DNA from 4 places in the Micromonospora sp. NPDC000316 genome. Region 3 is predicted to be linked to each of the others. Evidence: riboswitches for the same ligand, from Rfam matches in the RefSeq annotation. Region 3 holds a riboswitch; each other region holds the start of a gene.

Region 1 (4,671 bases), on a different contig from region 3:
CCGGGCAGGTCGACGGTGTCCGGGTTGCGGGCGCCGGCGTAGACGGTCGCGCCACGGGTGACGAGTTCGGCGGCCAGGTGCCGGCCGAAGCCGCGGTTGGCGCCGGTGACGAGGGCGGTACTGCCAGCAATCTTCATGCGCGCCACTCTAGGCTATCTGACTTCTGTTAACCAAAGCCAGCTAGGTCACACGGGCGACCCCCACAATCGGGAATGCGACCCGGACGCGGCAGCACCCCGGCCGGTGATGACTCGTATCCTTTGCGCGAACCTCCGCACGAGCCGAGAAGGGAGACGGTGTGAGCAACCAGGCCGAGACGTTGGAGTTCCAGGCAGAGGCGCGTCAGCTCCTGCAGTTGGTGGTCCACTCGATCTATTCGAACAAGGACGTCTTCCTGCGGGAACTCATCTCGAACGCGTCCGACGCACTGGACAAGCTGCGACTTGCCACGCTCGTCGACAAGGACCTCGTCGCCGACATCGACGACCTGCACGTGACCATCGAGGTCGACAGGGACGCCCGCACCCTGACCGTCCGGGACAACGGCATCGGGATGACCCGCGACGAGGTCGTCGGGCTGATCGGCACGATCGCCAAGTCCGGCACCGCCGAGCTGCTGCGCCAACTGCGGGAGTCCGCCGACGCCCGTGCCTCGCAGGACCTGATCGGCCAGTTCGGCGTCGGCTTCTACGCCGCGTTCATGGTCGCCGACCGGGTCACCCTGCTGACCCGCAAGGCCGGCGAGACCGGCGGCACCCGCTGGGAGTCCACCGGCGAGGGGACGTACTCGATCGAGTCGGTCGACGAGGCACCCCAGGGCACCGCGGTGACGCTGCACCTCAAGCCCGCCGACACCGAGGACAACCTGCACGACTACACCGCCGAGTGGACCATCCGGGAGATCGTCAAGCGATACTCCGACTTCATCGCCTGGCCGATCCGGATGACAGTCGAGCGCCCCGGCGCCGACGGCGCGGACGCCACAAGCGAGGTCCAGACGCTCAACTCGATGAAGGCGCTCTGGGCGCGGCCCCGCGACGAGGTCGACGTCGCCGAGTACAACGAGTTCTACAAGCACGTCAGCCACGACTGGGCCGACCCGCTCGAGGTCGTGCACATGAAGGGCGAGGGCACCTTCGAGTACGAGGCGCTGCTGTTCCTGCCCAGCCACGCCCCACTGGACCTGTTCTCACCGCAGGGCCGCCGGGGCGTCCAGCTCTACGTCAAGCGCGTGTTCATCATGGACGACTGCGAGGCGCTGGTCCCCACCTACCTGCGCTTCGTCAAGGGCGTTGTCGATGCGCACGACCTGTCGCTGAACATCTCCCGGGAGATCCTCCAACAGGACCGGCAGATCCAGATCGTCCGCCGCCGCCTGGTCAAGAAGGTCCTCGCCACGGTCAAGGACCTCAAGGCCAACCACCCCGAGCGCTACCGGACGTTCTGGACCGAGTTCGGCGCGGTGGTCAAGGAAGGTCTGATCGACGACACCGACAACAGGGACACCCTGCTGGACATCCTGTCGGTGGCCTCCACCCACGACGCGACCGAGCCCACCGACCTGGCCGGCTACGTCTCCCGGATGAAGGACGGCCAGACCGACATCTGGTACGCCACGGGCGACTCCCGGGCCACAATCGAGAACTCCCCGCACCTGGAGGCGTTCCGGGCCAAGGGCCATGAGGTGCTGCTGCTCACCGACCAGGTCGACGAGGTGTGGGTCGAGCGGGTCGGCGCGTACGACGGGCGGCCGCTGCGCTCGATCGCCAAGGGCGAGGTCGACCTGGACACCGACGAGGAGAAGCAGCAGGCCGAGGCCGAGCGCGAGCAGCAGCGGCAGGAGTTCGCGGCGCTCGTGGACTGGCTGGGCACCACCCTGGCCGACAGCGTCCGCGAGGTCCGCTTGTCGTCCCGGCTCACCACCTCACCTGCCTGCGTGGTGGGTGACGCGCACGACCTCACGCCGACCCTGGAGAAGATGTACCGGGCGATGGGGCACGAGATTCCCGCGACGAAGCGCATCCTGGAGATCAATCCCGGTCATCCTCTGGTCGCCGCACTGCGCAAGGCCCACGAGCAGGGCGACTCCGCCGAAGCCCTCACCGAAACCGCCGAGCTGCTGTACGGCCTGGCGGTGCTCGCCGAGGGCGGCGACCTGGCCGACCCGGCCCGCTTCACCCGGACGCTCGCCGACCGGCTGGCCCGTACCCTGTGACCTGCTGCCTCGGCCGGCGGTCGCCCGCGTTGTCGGGTTGCCGCCGGCCGGGGCGGCCGGCCTGATCGGTTCCGGTCCATCGTGGTCACTGCACAGGTCCACACCGCCCGCAACCGCTGAGTACGCCGCTCAGCGTGGCCCGGTGAAGAACGTCACTGCGGTTAGGCGATCGTCACGGGCCGTGCCTAACGTCGGTCGGGTTCGCCATCGCGGACACCACGGCCGGCAACGCCAAATCCTGCCCCCGGTCGTCGGAACCCAGTCACCCGGGCAGGAGCGGGGGACCCACGTTCCTCGGTGCATCGTCACCTCGGGGTGAAGCCGCCACCGCGCGGCCGGGCTCCTCGGCCCGAACCCGACAGCTCACCTCGCCGGCGTGGAGGAAGCTCACATGACGTCTGTCTACACGCCCCGTCATCGACGGGTCACCACCCGCCGCCTCGCCGTCGGCACCCTGGCCGTCGGCGCGGTCACCGGCGCTGTCGCGCTCTTCGGGCCGGCCGCCCCGGCGCAGGCCGCGGTCAACTGGGACGCGATCGCCAAGTGCGAGTCCGGTGGCAACTGGAAGATCAACACCGGGAACGGCTACTACGGTGGTCTGCAGTTCTCGCAGAGCACCTGGGCCGGTTACGGCGGCAAGAAGTACGCTTCCCGCGCCGACCTGGCCAGCCGCGGCGAGCAGATCGCCGTCGCCGAGAAGGTGCTCAAGGGGCAGGGCATCGGCGCGTGGCCGACCTGTGGCAAGAAGGGCGGCTCGTCGAGCGGCTCCACGTCGAAGTCGACGAAGTCCACCTCGAAGTCGACGAAGTCCACGGCCAAGTCCGACAGGACCACCAAGCCCACCCAGCGGTCGTCGCGCGGCGAGCAGCCGGCGACCCGCAACCACGAGCGCACCGCCCCGGCGGCCAGCGGCGACACGTACGTGGTGAAGCCGGGCGACACCCTGTCGGAGATCGCGCAGAGCCACCGGCAGGCCGGCGGCTGGCAGGCCCTGTACGAGCGCAACCGGCAGTTGGTCGGCGCCGACCCGGGCCTGATCTTCCCGGGCCAGCGGCTCAGCCTCTGACGGAGTGCACCACGAACGCTCGGCCGGTGACCCGGCCGAGCGTTCGTGTGTGTCGTGCTGTCAGCCCGGGTGCCCGTGCGGGCTGTCACGCCGCCGAGACGGACGCCTTCGTCCCTCGGTGCGACGCTGCCGGGGCGGCGTTCCAGCCCCAGCGGGGGGCGGGCACCGCGGCCTCCTCGGGCCGGTCCGCGCCGCCGTCGACGGGTGCCTCGACCGAGTCGTGGCTGCTGCGGGACAGGCGCAGCGACTGCTCGGCGCCGTTGCGGGCCGCGCAGGGCCAGGACTGCCCGGCGCACTGGAGGTTGCGGCAGAACCCCTCGTCGTCCGGCTCGTGGGCGCTCAGCACATCCACCGCCAACTGCCAGAGCAGAGGGTCGGTCACGTCGTGCGGGCGTTCGGTGCGACGGCTCGGGCGGTTGCTGGTGTCGTCGGACATCGTGTGGGTCCCCCTTGTCAGGCTGTACCCCCCAAGGGTCACCCGTCAGCCGCTGGCTAAACCGCCGACCTGCTGTGATGTGTCTCCGATCGCAGCTGGAGCGGGTGAAAAAGCACGCGGACCGGTCAATCTGGCAGCAGCGGCATCTCGACGCCCGGGTCCCGGCCGAGCAGCACCGCGCGGGTGAGCGCCGCCGAGCCGAACCGGTCACGGACCGCGTCGACCGCGGCGTCGAGGTCGGCTCCCGGGGTGGCGTCGAACGGCAACTCCGGTTGGACCGGGTTGTCGTCGAGGTTGCCCACCGACACGCCGATAAGGGTGACGCCCCGCCTGTCGACCTCCGGCAGCGCCGTCCGCAGCAGTGCCCGCGCGGCGGCCAGCAGGGGCGTGGTGTCCGCGGTCGCCTTGCCCAGGGTGTGTGAGCGGGTGGCTCGGGTGTAGTCGCCGAAGCGCAGCCGCAGCATCACCGTGCGCCCGGACCGGCCAGCCGCCCGCATCCGCCGCGTGACCCGGTCCACCAGGCCCGCCAGGATGGCGTCCAGCTCGGCGGGCGCGTGCGGGCTGCGACTGAGCGCGTGCTGCGCGCCCATCGAGCCGCGTCGTCGGCCGACCTGCACCGCCCGCGGGTCACTGTTGTGGGCCAGGGCGTGCAGGTGCCGGCCCGCGCCCGCGCCGAGCAGGGACACAAGCGCCGCCTCGCCGAGGCGGGCCACCTCCCCGACGGTACGGATCCGCCGCTCCCGCAACTTCGCGGCGGTGACCGGGCCGACGCCCCAGAGCCGTTCCACAGGCAGCGGGTGCAGGAACGCCAACTCGGCGTCGGGCGCGACGACAAGCAGCCCATCCGGCTTCGCCACCCCGCTGGCCACCTTCGCCAGGAACTTCGTCCGGGCCACGCCCACCGTGATCGGCAGGTGGACCTGCTCGCGGACCTCCCGGCGCAGCCGCTCGGCG
Region 2 (4,671 bases), 470 kb from region 3:
GATCGTCGGCTGTTCCGACTCCCGGCTGGCCGCCGAGATCATCTTTGACCGGGGGTTGGGTGATCTCTTCGTGGTGCGCACGGCCGGGCATATCGTCGGCCCGGAGGTGCTGGGCAGCGTGGAATACGCGGTGACAGTGCTCGGCACCCCCCTGGTGGTGGTGCTCGGCCACGACTCCTGCGGTGCCGTGCAGGCGGCGCGCGAGACGGCTGCCACCGGCACCTCACCCGGTGGGCATCTGCGCGCGGTGGTCGACGCGGTGCTGCCCAGCCTGCGGCGTGCCACCGCCGAGGGAGTGGACGACATCGACGGCATCGTCGACATCCACATCGCGCAGACCGTCGAGACGCTGCTCGGGCAGTCGCCCGTGCTTGCCGACGCGGTGGCGCAGGGGCGGTGCGCGGTGGTCGGCATGTCCTACCGACTCGCGGTCGGTGGGGTGCGACCGGTGACCGCCGTGCCGGCCGGCGACGCGACGCTCGACGCCGCCGCCCCGGGCGCGCCGGCGACGCCCGCCGCCGCCTGACACGACGCGGGGCGTACCCCGCCAACTGCGAGAAAGGGCCGCCCCGCGCGACGCGGGGCGGCCCTTTCTGCGGTACGTGTGGTCAGAGCAGCGACATGTGGACGTGGTCGGTGTGGTTCGACGGCCCGCTGTACGACTTCCATCCGGTCGCCGGGAACCAGATCTGTCGGTTCCAGATCACGTAGTAGATGCCGAGTCGGTCGGCGTTGCGGATGAGGAACGCGGCGACGTTGTTGCCGTACGTGCGGGTGTCGTCGTTGTGCCAGGGGCTGAATCCGCTCTTCTGCAGCGACCAGTCGCAGGCGCGGCCCTTCGGGTGCTCCCACGGCCCGCCGGAGCGGTAGCAGCCGACAAACCGGTTGAAGCCGGCCCGCTTGACCTCCTTGTACGCGTGCAGGGTGCGTGGCGTGACGCAGCCGGAGGTGGTGGGGTCGTCCTCGCTGCACGACTGCGGCTTCCAGTCACCGTCGGCGGTGCGACCCGGGCCGATCCGGGCGACCGGCGAGGTGGCATCCACCAGGCCGCCGGTGAAGCCCTTCCCGCCGACGAGGGAGAGCGCCTTGTCCGCCTCGCTCTTGCGCTTCGCCATCAGGGCGGTCTGCTTCTGCTGCTCGCGGACCTCCGTGTCGAGGGCCAGCTTGGCCTGCTCGGCGCGGGCCTTGACCGTGTTGACCTCGGCGAGCTTCTTCTCGTTGACCATGTTCATCTCGTCGAGCGTCGCGGCGCGCTGGACGAACGAGTCGGGAGCGTCGCTCTCCAGCAGCATCGCGATCGCGCCGATCCGGCCGGTTCGGTACGACTGGGCGGCGATCTGCCCGACCTGCGGGGCCAGCGCCTCCAGATCGGCCCTGGCCCGGTCGACCTCTATCGCCAGCTCAAGCTGCCGCTTCTTGGACTTGTCCAACTTGGACTTGGCCGCGGAGTAGTCGCGGTTGGCCTGCTCGATGACGTCGTTGAGCAGCTTCGGCTCGCCGTCCTCCTCGTGCCCGGACGGTGTGGGGGTCGTCGGGGCGGCGTGGGCCGGGAGGGGCCCGGCAAGCACGGTCAGTGCGGCGATCACGGCCACCACGGGTGTCAACCAGCGGCGTAGGGGTGCCGTCACAATGTTCCCTTCCGTCGACCGCCGACCGGGTTAGCTGACGGGTTCGGGGCGGAAGCGGCCCCTACCGCTGATGCGGATTCACCCCACGTGCCTGGGTCCCCGGCTCGCCGGTTGGCGATTGGGCGGTGGCACCGCAGGCGCCGCTTCGCGCCTACATCGGTAACCGGCAGCGAGGTTACCCGAGAGTCGACCGGGTGAGCTACGCCTGGATGCCGACCAAAAGCGTCATTTCGCCATGGCGTTGAGTGACAAGTGACGTGGCCTTCAGGGCGACTGCCCGACCCGGTCACGCTGAGGAGTGTCACCATGCCGTATCTGTGCTCCTGTTCGAATGCGGCCACGGATCGGTGGCGGTGGGTGGGGGTGGGGTCCGCGTCGGGTCCGACTCGTCGGGTCGAGCCGTTCGCGGTGAGCCGAGAGCCGCCAGTGCCTCCGTCCGGTCCGGACGGGGTCGCGGGGCGGGAGCGTCTGCCGACGGAGTGGCATCCGGGCGCCCGGCCGCCGTCACCACTGCGGCCAGCCCGGTGGTCAGCGGCACGGCGGCGATCAGGCCGAGTGTGGCGACCGCGCTGCGGACGATCTCCTGCGCGAGGAATTCACTTGTGAGGATCTGCGCGATCGGCCGCGAGTCGGCGGTGAGCAGGAGCAGCAGCGGTAGTGATGCGCCCGCGTACGCCAGGACGATTGTGTTGACCGTGGAGGCGATGTGGGCGCGGCCGACCCGGGTGGCCGCCCGGTAGAGCTGCAACCGGGTCAGCCCCGGGTTGGCGTTCGCCAACTCGGTGACGGTGGCCGCCTGGGTGACCGTCACGTCGTCGAGCACCCCGAGCGAGCCGATGATGATCCCGGCGAGCAGCAGGCCGTGCAGATCCACGTCGCCCTGGAACATCGACAGCGTCGTCGCCTCCTCGCTGCCGAAGCCGGTGAGGTGGGTCGCGGCCGTGGCGATTGTGGCGAGTACGCCGGTGAGGACCAGGCTGCCCAGGGTGCCGAGCACCGCTACCGAGGTCTGCGCGGTGACCCCGTGCGTCAGGTAGAGCACCACGAACATGATCAGCGCCGCACCGACCACCGCCACCAGCAGCGGTGACCTGCCGGCCGCGATGCCCGGCAGCACGAAGGTGAGCAGGATGGCGAAGCTGGCCGCCAGCCCTGCGAGCGCGGCGAGGCCCCGCCACCGGCCGAACGCGACGATCGCGGCGGCGAAGACCACTGCCAGCCACAGCAGCGGCGTACCCCGTTGGTGCTCGGCGATGTTCCAACTGGTGGCGGCGGGATCGGTCGGATCGGTCAGTTCGACCATTATGACGTCGTCGCCCACTGCGACCCGGGGTGCTCCGGGCCCGGCGGGGATCGAGGTCTGGACCTGCTGCCCGGCGCTCGGCCCGTCCTCGACCCGTACGTCCACCGTGCCGCACGGCCCGTCGACGGCCGACGGGCCCTCGGGGTTCGCCGCCGGCGGGCAGGGCTCGGTCATCACCCGGGTCACCGTGCCGTGGTATCGCGGCACGTCCGCTTCGCCACCGGCCTGCGGTGACCCGTCGCGCGGCCAGAGCACCACCGCCGCGATGACTGTGGCCACGAAGAGCGGCACCACCGTCGCGACGAGGAGCCGTCGCACCCGCGGTGGGGCGGGCGGAGCGGAACGGCTGTGGTCGGAACCCAATGCGAGACTCCCAACGATCCGGTGCGGGGTACGTGTCAGCGGACCGGTCGGTTCACCGTTGACAGGGAAACGCTGCGAGAGGCGCGGTGGATCGCCAGCTGACGATCGTTCGGTCACGGACGGTGAACGCCCGACGGCGTCGACCGGCCGGGGCGCCACGACGTGGTGGCGCCGCAGCCTGGGTGCGCGGCGGCGGTTGGAGGGTCATCCTGCGAAATGCTAACCAGCCCACAATGGGGCTGCAGTTCGTGGCGGGGTGTCGGATTAGCGAACCACTCGCGTGGCGGCCCTCCGGCGGGGCATGTTTGTGGCATGCCCGCTCCGTCACCGCAGGACCCCGACCGCCAGCGGGACGCCGGGCACGCGGGGCATGACAAGCACGCCGGGCACGATCCGGCGATGTTCCGTCGCCGCTTCTGGGTCTGCCTGGTGCTCACCATCCCGGTGGTCCTGACCAGCCATCTCGTGACGGATCAGTTGGGCCTGAGCGGGGATGTCCCGGGCCGGTCCTGGGTGGGCCCGGTGCTCGGCTCGGTGGTGTTCTGGTGGGGTGGCTGGCCGTTCCTGGTCGGCGCGGTCCGGGAGGTGCGGGACCGCGCGCCGGGCATGATGCTGCTTGTCGCGATGGCGATCACGGTGGCCTACACCGCCTCGCTGGCCACCAGCGTGGGCGCCTTCGACCTGGACTTCTGGTGGGAGTTGGCCGCGCTGGTCACCATCATGCTGCTCGGTCACTGGCAGGAGATGAAGGCCATCGGGCAGGCGCGGGGCGCGCTCGCGGCGCTGGCCGCGCTGCTGCCGGACGAGGCCGAGCGGGTGGCCGCGGACGGCCGGGTCGAGGCGGTGCCGGTGACCGACCTGCGGATCGACGACGTGGTGCTGGTCCGCCCGGGAGGTCGGGTGCCGGCGGACGGCCGGATCGTCGAGGGTGACGCCGAACTGGACGAATCGATGATCACCGGTGAGTCCCGGCCGGTGGCGCGGTCGACTGGCGACCGGGTGGTGGCCGGCACGGTTGCCACCGACTCGGCTGTCCGCGTCCGTGTCGAGGCGCTCGGGGAGCAGACCGCTCTCGCCGGTATCCAGCGGATGGTCGCGCAGGCGCAGGCCTCCGGTGGCCGGGCGCAACTGCTGGCCGACCGGTTCGCCGCCGCGCTGTTCTACGTGGCCACCGGCACCGCTGTGCTGACCGTGCTGGTCTGGACCGCGCTCGGTCAGCCCGACGAGGCGGTGGTCCGCGCGGTGACGGTTTTGGTGATCGCGTGCCCGCACGCGCTCGGTCTGGCCATCCCTCTGGTCGTCGCGCTCTCGACCGCGCTGGCGGCGCGGTCCGGGATCCTGGTCAAGGACCGGTTGGCGTTGGAGCGGATGCGGACC
Region 3 (4,671 bases):
GCGTGGAGCCGGCCGACAGCCACGCCAACGCCCGCATGAAGCCCGGCGGGGCTGCCAAGCACGACCCGAACGAGTTGACCGCCGACCAGGTCCGCGAGCGGGAAGCCGACCTGGCCGCGGCGCTGCGGGAGCGCGCCAACTACCGCATGGGTGCCGGCGCGACCGCGCTTGCCACCGTCACCATCCCGGTGGTGGTCCACGTGATCCAGGAGAACAGCACCCGTGCGGGCGGCAACATCCCGGATTCGATGATCACCTCGCAGATCAACGTGCTCAACCAGGCGTACGCCGGTGCGACGGGCGGCGCGGTCACGGCGTTCGGCTTCCGGCTCGACAGGATCAACCGGGTGACGAACCCGTCGTGGTATCCGATCGTGCAGGGCTCGTCGGCGGAGCGGTCGATGAAGTCCTCGCTGCGCACCGGCGGCAAGAACACGCTCAACATCTACCTCGGCGAGTTGAGCAACAACCTGCTGGGCTGGGCGACCTTCCCGCAGCGGAACCTCAGCACGATGGACGGCGTGGTCGCGCTTAACGAGTCGCTGCCGGGTGGCACCTCGACCAACTACAACCAGGGCGACACCGGCACCCACGAGGTGGGGCACTGGTTGAACCTCTACCACACCTTCCAGGGTGGCTGCGGTGGCTCGGGTGACAGCGTCAGCGACACCCCGGCCGAGGCGTCGCCGGCCTACCAGTGCCCGACCGGGCGCAACACCTGCTCGGCGGCCGGGCTCGACCCGATCACCAACTTCATGGACTACACCTACGACTCGTGCATGTACCAGTTCACCCCGGGTCAGGCCAGCCGCATGCTGACCGCCTGGAACGCATACCGCGGGGCCTAGCCTCTCCGCGTACACCCGGTGCCGGCTCCGTCACGACGGAGCCGGCACCGACGTCTTTCGGGCCGTGGTCAGGCGGCGGCCGTGCACTGGACGTCACGGCTGAGGCGGGTCGGGCGAGCTTGGGGTACGCCGAGTGGCGCGGCCGCCGCCGGGGCGTGCGGGTCGAGCCAGACCCGCACGGCCGGACGGCTCGGCGGGAGGCCAGGAATGCCAGTGATGTGGTGCTCGCGGCGAGTCAGCATCGCCACGTCGACGGTGAACTCGAAGAGCCTCCAGTCGACCTGCGGCTCCGCTCGGGCGGTCTGCGCCAGCCGGGCCACCCGGGCCGGATCGGTCACCTGCCAGGCGTGCCCCGCCACGTAGGCCTCGTCGTCGCTCTCCTCCGGCGGAAACGAGTGCAGCGCGTAGCGGCCGTCGCGCTCCAGGTCGCGGCGCTTCGGCGAGTCGATGATGAAGCAGAACAGACCCTCGTCGGTGATGACCGGGGAGACCGGATGGACCCGGGGACCGCCGTCGGCGCGGACCGTGGCCAGGTAGCCGAAGCCCGGCCCGTACTGCTGCAGGAGAACGCGGATCCCGTCGGCGAGTCGGGGCTCGTCGGCGGCGAAATCGGACCAGGAAGCCATGCTGACATTCTATCGAACAAATGTACGAAGAGCGACCTCGACACGCTGGTCACCGGCCGCCTCGCTATGGTGGTCCGATGCTGCTCTCCGACCGCGACCTGGTCACCGAGATCAAGGCCGGTGCGCTGGGCCTGGACCCATTCGAACCCACCCTGGTCCAACCGTCCAGCATCGACGTGCGACTCGACAGGCTGTTCCGCGTCTTCAACAACCACCTCTACACGCACATCGACCCGGCGATGCAGCAGGACGACCTGACCTCGGTGGTCGAGGTGCCGGACGGCGAGCCGTTCGTGCTGCACCCGGGCGAGTTCGTGCTCGCCTCGACGCTGGAGGTGATCTCGCTCGGCGACCAGCTCGCCGGCCGCCTGGAGGGCAAGTCCAGCCTGGGCCGGCTCGGCCTGCTCACCCACTCCACCGCCGGCTTCATCGACCCCGGCTTCTCCGGTCACGTGACGCTTGAGCTGTCAAACGTGGCGAACCTGCCGATCACTCTCTGGCCGGGTATGAAGATCGGTCAGCTCTGCATCTTCCGGCTCTCCTCGCCGGCCGACCACCCGTACGGCTCGGTGGTCTACGGCTCGCGTTACCAGGGTCAGCGGGGGCCGACGCCGAGCCGCTCCTGGCAGAACTGGCGGGCCTGGCCGACCCGTTGAGGGTCGGGTGAACGACGAGGGCCCGCCGGGACGGATCCCGACGGGCCCTCGACCAGCAGAGGTTCAGCCTGGGCGGCCGTAACTGTGGATCGGGCCGTCGTCGACCTTCTTCATCTTGACCGGCTGACCGGCCTGGGAGGCGTGCACCACCCAGCCGTCGCCGACGTACATGCCGACGTGGTGGATGTCGCTGTAGTAGAAGACCAGGTCACCGGGGCGCAGGTCGGCGCGGCTGACATCCTTGGTCACCCGGCTCTGCGCGGCGGCGTTGTGCGGCAGGGACACCCCGGCCTTGGCCCACGCGGCAAGCATCAGCCCGGAGCAGTCGTACGAGTTCGGGCCCTCGGCGCCCCACACGTAGGGCTTGCCGATCTGGGCGCATGCGAACTTGACGGCCGTGCCCGCGCCGCCGCCCGGGTAGCTGGCCGGGCAGGGCGCCGGACGCAGTGGACCGCCGCCGCCGTTGCCGTACACCTTGAGGCGCAGCTTCTGTAGCCGATCGATCTCCGCGTTGATCTGCTTCTTCTTCGCCGCCAACTGAGCCTCGGTAAGGGTCAGTTGGGCCACCATCTCGTCCAGCGGCGCCTTCTGTCGGGCCAGCTCGTCGCGCAGGTCGGACACCTGCTGCACGTCCTGCTGCTGGTTGTGGGCGAACCGGTCGAGCATCTCCAACTGGCCGACCATCTCGCTTGGCGACCGACTGCCGAGCATGGCGTTGACTGTGGAGACGTTCTCGCCCATGTACGCGCGGACGGCAAGCGCGCTCACCTTGTCCATCGCGGCGTCGACCTGGCGCTCCAGCGGAGCGATCCGGGCGGCCAGGGCGTCGGCCTGCTTGCGCTTGGCGGCCAGGTCGGCACGTGTGGCGTTGTGCCGTTCGATGATCGGTTCGAGTTTGTTCCAGTCGGCGTCGATCTGACGTTCGATCTCGGCGACGGACGGGTCCGCGTGGGCCGCCGTGGCGCTGCCGGTCAGGACGACGGCAACGCCGACGAGGGCGGCGAGGGCGGCGGCGAAGCGGGACGAGCGTGGACGCGGCACTGTCGATGTCGGGTCGGCTGACGCCGACCGCCCGGACGACGGCCGCGGGGCATGGAGTGCCACCGGGGTTCCGTACTCCTTCTTCCTGACCGCCTACCGGGTTAGCTGACGGGTTCGGGCGGGAAGTGGGCGCCCTACCGCAGGAACTGCGGATTCACCCCGGGGAACCTGGGTCCCCGGCTCGCTGTTGAAGCGACTCGGCGGTGTCGGTCCGTTACCGCCCGGGACGGGCAGACCTGCCACCGGGCCGACAAATGACCAGAGTAGAGACGGCCGTTACCGATCCGCAACCGCTGGGGCCGTGACACTCCGTACCGGTCCGGAGATGTCACGGACCGTGGGCGAAAGTTTCCTTCTGAGCCTGTCGAGATATGGAAAGGTATTGACGCGGGCTCCCGGCCGGCGGGAGGGTGACCTCACAGTTACCCACGCAATCTAGGGGGTTCGATGCACCATCCAACCCTGTCGTCCGGCCGGCACGCACTGCTGGTCACCGCCATTGTCGCCGCGACCGCGCTGCCGCTGTCCGCGAGTCCGGCCGCCGCCGCACCCACAGCCGACCGTCAGCAGCAGTACGCCGCAGCCGCCAGCGAATACGGCGTACCGACCGACGTGCTGCTCGGCGTCTCCTATCTGGAGTCGCGCTGGGACAGCAACGCCGGCACACCGAGCACCAGCGGCGGCTACGGCCCGATGCACCTGACCGACGCCCGGCACGTGGCCGCCCTGCCCGGACGCGGCCACCACGACGCCGGCACCGAGGACCCGCGCGGCGACGAATCGCGTACCGCGCTGGCCCCCCGCCAAGCCGCGGACCCCGCACCGCCCAGCGCCGCCCTACAGACCGTGGACGCCGCCGCCGCGCTGACCGGCGCGGCCCCGGAGTCGCTACGCACCGACGCCATCGTGAACATCCGGGGCGGAGCGGCGCTGCTGGCGGCGTACCAACGGGAGTTGGGTGCGCCTGTCGGCGCCGGCACCGACCCGGCCGCCTGGTACGGCGCGGTGGCCCGCTACGCAGGCGCGGACAGCGCCGACGCCGCGGCGGCCTTCGCCGACGAGGTCTTCACCACGATCGGCGCGGGCGAGTCCCGGGTGACCGACGACGGCCAGCGGGTCACGCTGCCGGCCCGCACGGTACGGCCGGAGCGCAGCTGGCTGGACCGGCTGGGCCTGCGCAAGCTCGCCCGCCCGGACGGGCTGGAATGTCCCCGCACCATCTCCTGTGAGTGGATCCCGGCGCCGTACGAGGCGTTCGGCGACGGGGACTACGGCAACCACGACCTCTCCGACCGGCCCAAGCGGCAGAAGATCGAATACATAGTCATCCACGACACCGAGGCGAGTTGGGCGACCACCCTGAAGCTCGTCCAGGACCCGACGTACGTGAGCTGGCACTACTCGCTGCGCTCGGTGGACGGGCACATCGCCCAGCACGTCAAGACCAAGGACGTCGCCTGGCACGCCGGCAACTGGTACGTCAACGCCAAGTCGATCGGG
Region 4 (4,671 bases), on a different contig from region 3:
GGTGGTCGAGGCGGTGGCCGCCCTGCGCACCGGCTCACTGGCTCTGCTCTCCGACGCCGGGCACATGTTCACCGACGTGCTCGGCATCGGGATGGCGCTGGCCGCGATCACCGCCACCCAACGGGCCACCGGCGACCCGCAACGCACCTTCGGGCTCTACCGCCTCGAGGTGCTCGCCGCCCTCGCCAACGCCGTCCTGCTCTCCGGCGTGGCGATCTACGTGGTGATCGAGGCGATCCGCCGATTCGGCGATCCGCACGAGGTGATTGCCGGCCCGATGCTCGCGGTGGCCGTGCTCGGTCTGCTCGCGAACGTGGTCGCCTTCGCCCTGCTCCGCACCGGGGCCCGGGAGAGCATCAACCTCCAGGGCGCCTACCTGGAGGTGCTCGGCGACCTGCTCGGTTCGCTCGGCGTGATCGGCGCGGCACTGCTCATCACGGTCACCGACTGGTGGTGGGCCGACCCGCTGGTCGCGGTCGCCATCGGCGTGTTCATCCTGCCGCGCACGTGGCGGCTCGGCCGTGCCGCGGTCCGCATCCTGGTGCAGGCCGCACCGGAACACCTCCAGGTCACCGCCGTGCACGACCGGCTGGCCGCCGTGCCCGGCGTCGTCGAGGTGCACGACCTGCACGTCTGGACGCTCACCTCGGGCATGGAGGTGGCCTCCGCACACCTGACCATGGCCCCGGACGCGGAGGTCGGCGCGGTGCTCAGCGCGGCGCGTACCGCCCTGCAGGAGGACTTCCGGATCGAGCACGCCACGTTGCAGATCGAACCCGGGGCGGCACCCGGAGCCTGCGGCGCCGTCGCCTGGTGACCGGCTTCTGCCCCTATTTGTCCCTTTAGTCGGAATCCTTGGTGACCGCGTGGGCACCCTCAGTCACAATTGCTGCATCAGCCCCACCGGCACCGGTAGGCTGGCTCCCGGCCACCACCCGGCGGCGCCCTCCCGGCGCCGGTGGGGGCCGCCGCCTAATCACCCGAGAGGGCGAACCGGGGAACCATGTTCCTGGGGTGCATCCGCGTCAGCGGTAGGGATCTTCCGTCCCGAACCCGTCAGCTAACCCGGTCGGCGGCTGACGGAAGGACACGCACAGTGGCACCAGCACGACCCCCCGCCGCCCGACTGGCGGCGCTCATCGTCATGATGTTCACCCTCGGCGTCGCGATCCCGGCCGGCGCAGCCTCGGCCGCTCCCCCAGGCGCCCAGCGCGCCGCCGCGGCACCAAGCGACGACGAAGAGGGTGGCACCCCGGCCCTGCGGGCCCAACTGGACGCGGCAAGCAAGGGCTACCTCGACGCGAAGCGCCTCCTGGACACCTCCATTCAGCGGCAGCAGCAACTCGCCGCCAAGCTGAAGGCCACCGAAGCCGAGATGAGCGAGCGCAACGGCAAGGTCGGTGAGATCGCCGGCGTCGCGTACCGCACCGGGCGACTCAGCACCGTCTCGGCGCTGCTCAGCACCAACACCCCCGAAGGCTTCATGGACCGGGCCGCCTCGCTGGACGTCGTCGCCGCAAACGAGGACCGCGCACTGCGCGACCTCCACGCCACCAAGGACGAGGCCAACCGCACCCGCATCGCCCTCGACGGCGAGATCCGCGAACAGCGCAAGCAGGTCGAGGTGATGGCCAAGCGCAAGGAGCAGGCCGAGCGGGCCCTCACCGTGGCAACCACCAGGTCGCAATCCACCGCCGCCGACACCAACTCCAACCGGGGCACCTCCACCGCCAACGCCAAGGCCGCGCCGCGCAACTCCGACGGCTCCTGGCCGTCCGAGTCGTGCAGCATCAACGACCCCACCCCGGCCAACGGCTGCATCACCCCACGCACCCTGCACGCCCTCAACCAGGCCAAGGCCGCAGGCTTCACCAGGTACGTCTCCTGCCACCGCTCCGGCGGCTCAGGTGAGCACCCCAAGGGCCGCGCCTGCGACTTCGCCGCGCAGAAGGGCGGCTTCGGCGGTGACGCCACAGGCGGCGACAAGACGTACGGCAACAACCTGGCCGCGTACTTCATCCGCAACGCCGACCGGCTCGCCGTGCTGTACGTGATCTGGTACAGGCAGATCTGGCTACCCAGCAGTGGGTGGAAGTCCTACAGCGGAGCGGGCGGCGACCCGTCCAGCGACCACACCAACCACGTGCACCTGTCCGTCTACTGACCCGACCTGACCCCTGCCCGGCCGGCGCCCCGCTCACGTGGGCGCCGGCCGGTGTGTGTCAGGCGGGGGTCGGGGGGTCGCCGGTGCGGTCGAGGGCCGCGCCGAGTCGGGCGGCCAGGGCCAGGTGGGCGGCTCGGGCCTGACGGAACGCGTACCGGAACAGGGGTGCCGGCGCCCGCAGGGTGATCTCCACGTCGATCCGCACCAGGCCGTCCGGCTCGGTGCGTAGCCGGGTGTGGTTGCGCACCGTTGTCGCCGGCCACTGGCGGGCCACTGTGACGATCTCGTCGTCCTCGCTGACCAGCACGTCCGCCTGGTAGGTGGTTCGGAAGCGCAGCGGGCCGGCAGCCAGCCGGTCGTTGATCGTGTAGCTGGCCCGGGCACCGTGCCGGGGCGGGACCCGGCGAACCCGGATGATCAGCGGATGCAGCTCGCCCTGGCGGGTCAGGTCGCTCAGCAAGGCCGCCGCGTCGGCGAGCGAGCAACGGGCCTGGACGGTGTAGCTGAACGTATCGCTGCTGAACACACCGGCTCCTGCCGTCGATTGTCGCACGATCGTCCCGTACCCCGGTCAGGCTGGCAACGCCCGGACGGACGCCGGCCGTTGCCCAGGCATTCGCGGTGCGTTATCACTACCGTCGGCTGTGGGGATATCACCGGTCGTGACGGAGGGCGGAGACATGAACGGCGATGCTCGGTGAGCGGGCACGTGATGGTCTTCGCGCCCACTCCGCAACTGACGGTGACGGTGGACCAGCCGAACGACCAGCCCGAACTGCACCTGCATCCCGGCGGGCAGGGCGTCTGGCAGGCCCGCATGGTGCTGTCGCTCGGGGTCGACGTGGTGCTCTGCGCCGCGTTGGGCGGGGAGATCGGCCAAGTGCTGGAGCCACTGCTGGTGAGCGAGGGCGTGGACCTCAAGGTGGTGGTCCGCGACTCCGGTAGTGGCGGGTACGTGCACGACCGTCGGGACGGCTCCCGGCAGGAGATCGCCGACGTGCCGGGGCAGCCGCTGAGCCGGCACGAGCTCGACGAGTTGTACAACCTGGCGCTCGGCGAGGGCCTCCGCGCGGAGGTGAGCGTCCTCAGTGGGCCCAACGCGCCGTGGCTCGTCCCGGCCGACGTGTACCGGCGCTTCGCCGCCGACCTCGGCGCCAACGGCAGCCGGGTGGTTGTCGACCTCTCCGGTGATCATCTTGGTGCGGCGCTGGAGGGCGGGGTGTTCTTCCTCAAGGTGAGCCACGAGGAGCTGATCCGCGACGGACGCGCCCGCAGCGACGACAGCGCGGAGCTGACCCGGGCGATGTACGAACTGCACGCCGCCGGCGCCGAGACGGTGGTGGTGAGCCGGGCCGACCAGCCGGCGCTGGCGCTCGTCGACGGGGAACTCTTCGAGGTGGAGATGCCCCGGCTGGAGGCCGCCGATCCGCGCGGCGCGGGCGACTCGATGACCGCCGGGGTGGCCGCCGTTGTCGCGCGCGGCGGGGACATCCGGACCGCCATCCGCACCGGTGCCGCAGCCGGAGCGCTCAACGTGACCCGGCACGGCCTGGGCACCGGCCGGTTGGACTCGATAACCGGGCTCGTGGAGCGGGTCCGGCTGGTCCCGGCGGACAGCCGGCCGCAGGAGCGGACCACCCCCGACGAGTTGGCCGACCGGGCGGTCGAGAAATGACACTGCGGGTGCTGATCACCAACGACGACGGGATCGCCGCGCCCGGCATCCAGGCGCTGGCCTGGGCCGCCGCGCAGCGGGGCCTGGACGTGGTGGTCGCGGCGCCGCTGGAGGAGGCGAGCGGCACCAGCGCCGCGATGAGCGCTGTGGAACGGGACGGTCGGGTGGTGGTGCACGACCATCCGCTGCCGGACCTGCCGGGTGTGCCGGCGTACGGGGTCGGCGGCTCGCCCGGGTTCATCACGTTGATCGCGCTGCACGGCGCGTTCGGCCCGCCGCCGTCCGTGGTGCTGTCCGGCATCAACCGGGGCGCGAACGCCGGCCGCGCCGTGCTGCACTCCGGCACTGTCGGTGCCGCGTTCACCGCCGCCACGAACGGCTGTCGGGCGATGGCGGTGTCGCTCGACGTGCTGTCGGCGGGTGAGGCGACGGCCGCCAGCGGTGGCGCGGCGGTCGACGCCGCAGCCCGGGTACGCGACGCCGAACGGCACTGGGGCACCGCCGCGCGGGTCGCCCTGGACCTGCTGCCCCGACTGACCGCCGGGCCGCCGGAGAGCGTGCTCAACGTCAACGCCCCCGACCTGCCGCACGGGCAGCTGCGCGGGGTGCGCCGTGGTTCGCTTGCGAGCTTCGGTCAGGTGCAGATGACTGTGGCCGAGTCGGGGCACGGCTTCGTGCGTACCTCGTTGGAGGAGCCGGGGCAGGCCGCGCAGCCCGGCACGGACGTGGCGTTGCTGGCCGGCGGGTACGCCTCGGTGACAGCCATCCGGGCGGTCACCGAGGTGGACGACGTGGACCTGACCGGCCTGGGCGAGCAGCCGTGACGGGCAGG

The links. Region 3 has a riboswitch for cyclic di-AMP ahead of ACFY2Q_RS02980 (NlpC/P60 family protein). Riboswitches for the same ligand answer to the same signal wherever they lie in the genome.
Region 1: linked by a shared signal. The riboswitch ahead of ACFY2Q_RS25225 (transglycosylase family protein) and the one ahead of ACFY2Q_RS02980 (NlpC/P60 family protein) in region 3 are both predicted to bind cyclic di-AMP.
Region 2: linked by a shared signal. The riboswitch ahead of ACFY2Q_RS00680 (coiled-coil domain-containing protein) and the one ahead of ACFY2Q_RS02980 (NlpC/P60 family protein) in region 3 are both predicted to bind cyclic di-AMP.
Region 4: linked by a shared signal. The riboswitch ahead of ACFY2Q_RS09095 (coiled-coil domain-containing protein) and the one ahead of ACFY2Q_RS02980 (NlpC/P60 family protein) in region 3 are both predicted to bind cyclic di-AMP.

The regions. Positions count from the first base shown of each region.
Region 1 is NZ_JBIAZG010000017.1:25,839-30,509, forward strand. It holds gene ACFY2Q_RS25215 (SDR family oxidoreductase) at 1-137, opposite strand, end outside; gene htpG (molecular chaperone HtpG) at 299-2,215, shown strand; cyclic di-AMP (ydaO/yuaA leader) riboswitch at 2,435-2,607, shown strand; gene ACFY2Q_RS25225 (transglycosylase family protein) at 2,607-3,281, shown strand; gene ACFY2Q_RS25230 (hypothetical protein) at 3,367-3,717, opposite strand; gene dinB (DNA polymerase IV) at 3,843-4,671, opposite strand, start outside.
Region 2 is NZ_JBIAZG010000001.1:152,253-156,923, reverse strand. It holds gene ACFY2Q_RS00685 (carbonic anhydrase) at 1-526, shown strand, start outside; gene ACFY2Q_RS00680 (coiled-coil domain-containing protein) at 609-1,628, opposite strand; cyclic di-AMP (ydaO/yuaA leader) riboswitch at 1,633-1,763, opposite strand; gene ACFY2Q_RS00675 (YibE/F family protein) at 1,930-3,294, opposite strand; gene ACFY2Q_RS00670 (heavy metal translocating P-type ATPase) at 3,607-4,671, shown strand, end outside.
Region 3 is NZ_JBIAZG010000001.1:624,774-629,444, forward strand. It holds gene ACFY2Q_RS02965 (zinc metalloprotease) at 1-848, shown strand, start outside; gene ACFY2Q_RS02970 (pyridoxamine 5'-phosphate oxidase family protein) at 917-1,474, opposite strand; gene dcd (dCTP deaminase) at 1,552-2,130, shown strand; gene ACFY2Q_RS02980 (NlpC/P60 family protein) at 2,194-3,234, opposite strand; cyclic di-AMP (ydaO/yuaA leader) riboswitch at 3,248-3,384, opposite strand; gene ACFY2Q_RS02985 (N-acetylmuramoyl-L-alanine amidase) at 3,619-4,671, shown strand, end outside.
Region 4 is NZ_JBIAZG010000003.1:183,411-188,081, reverse strand. It holds gene ACFY2Q_RS09100 (cation diffusion facilitator family transporter) at 1-817, shown strand, start outside; cyclic di-AMP (ydaO/yuaA leader) riboswitch at 960-1,091, shown strand; gene ACFY2Q_RS09095 (coiled-coil domain-containing protein) at 1,097-2,164, shown strand; gene ACFY2Q_RS09090 (SRPBCC family protein) at 2,223-2,690, opposite strand; gene ACFY2Q_RS09085 (1-phosphofructokinase family hexose kinase) at 2,877-3,839, shown strand; gene surE (5'/3'-nucleotidase SurE) at 3,836-4,663, shown strand.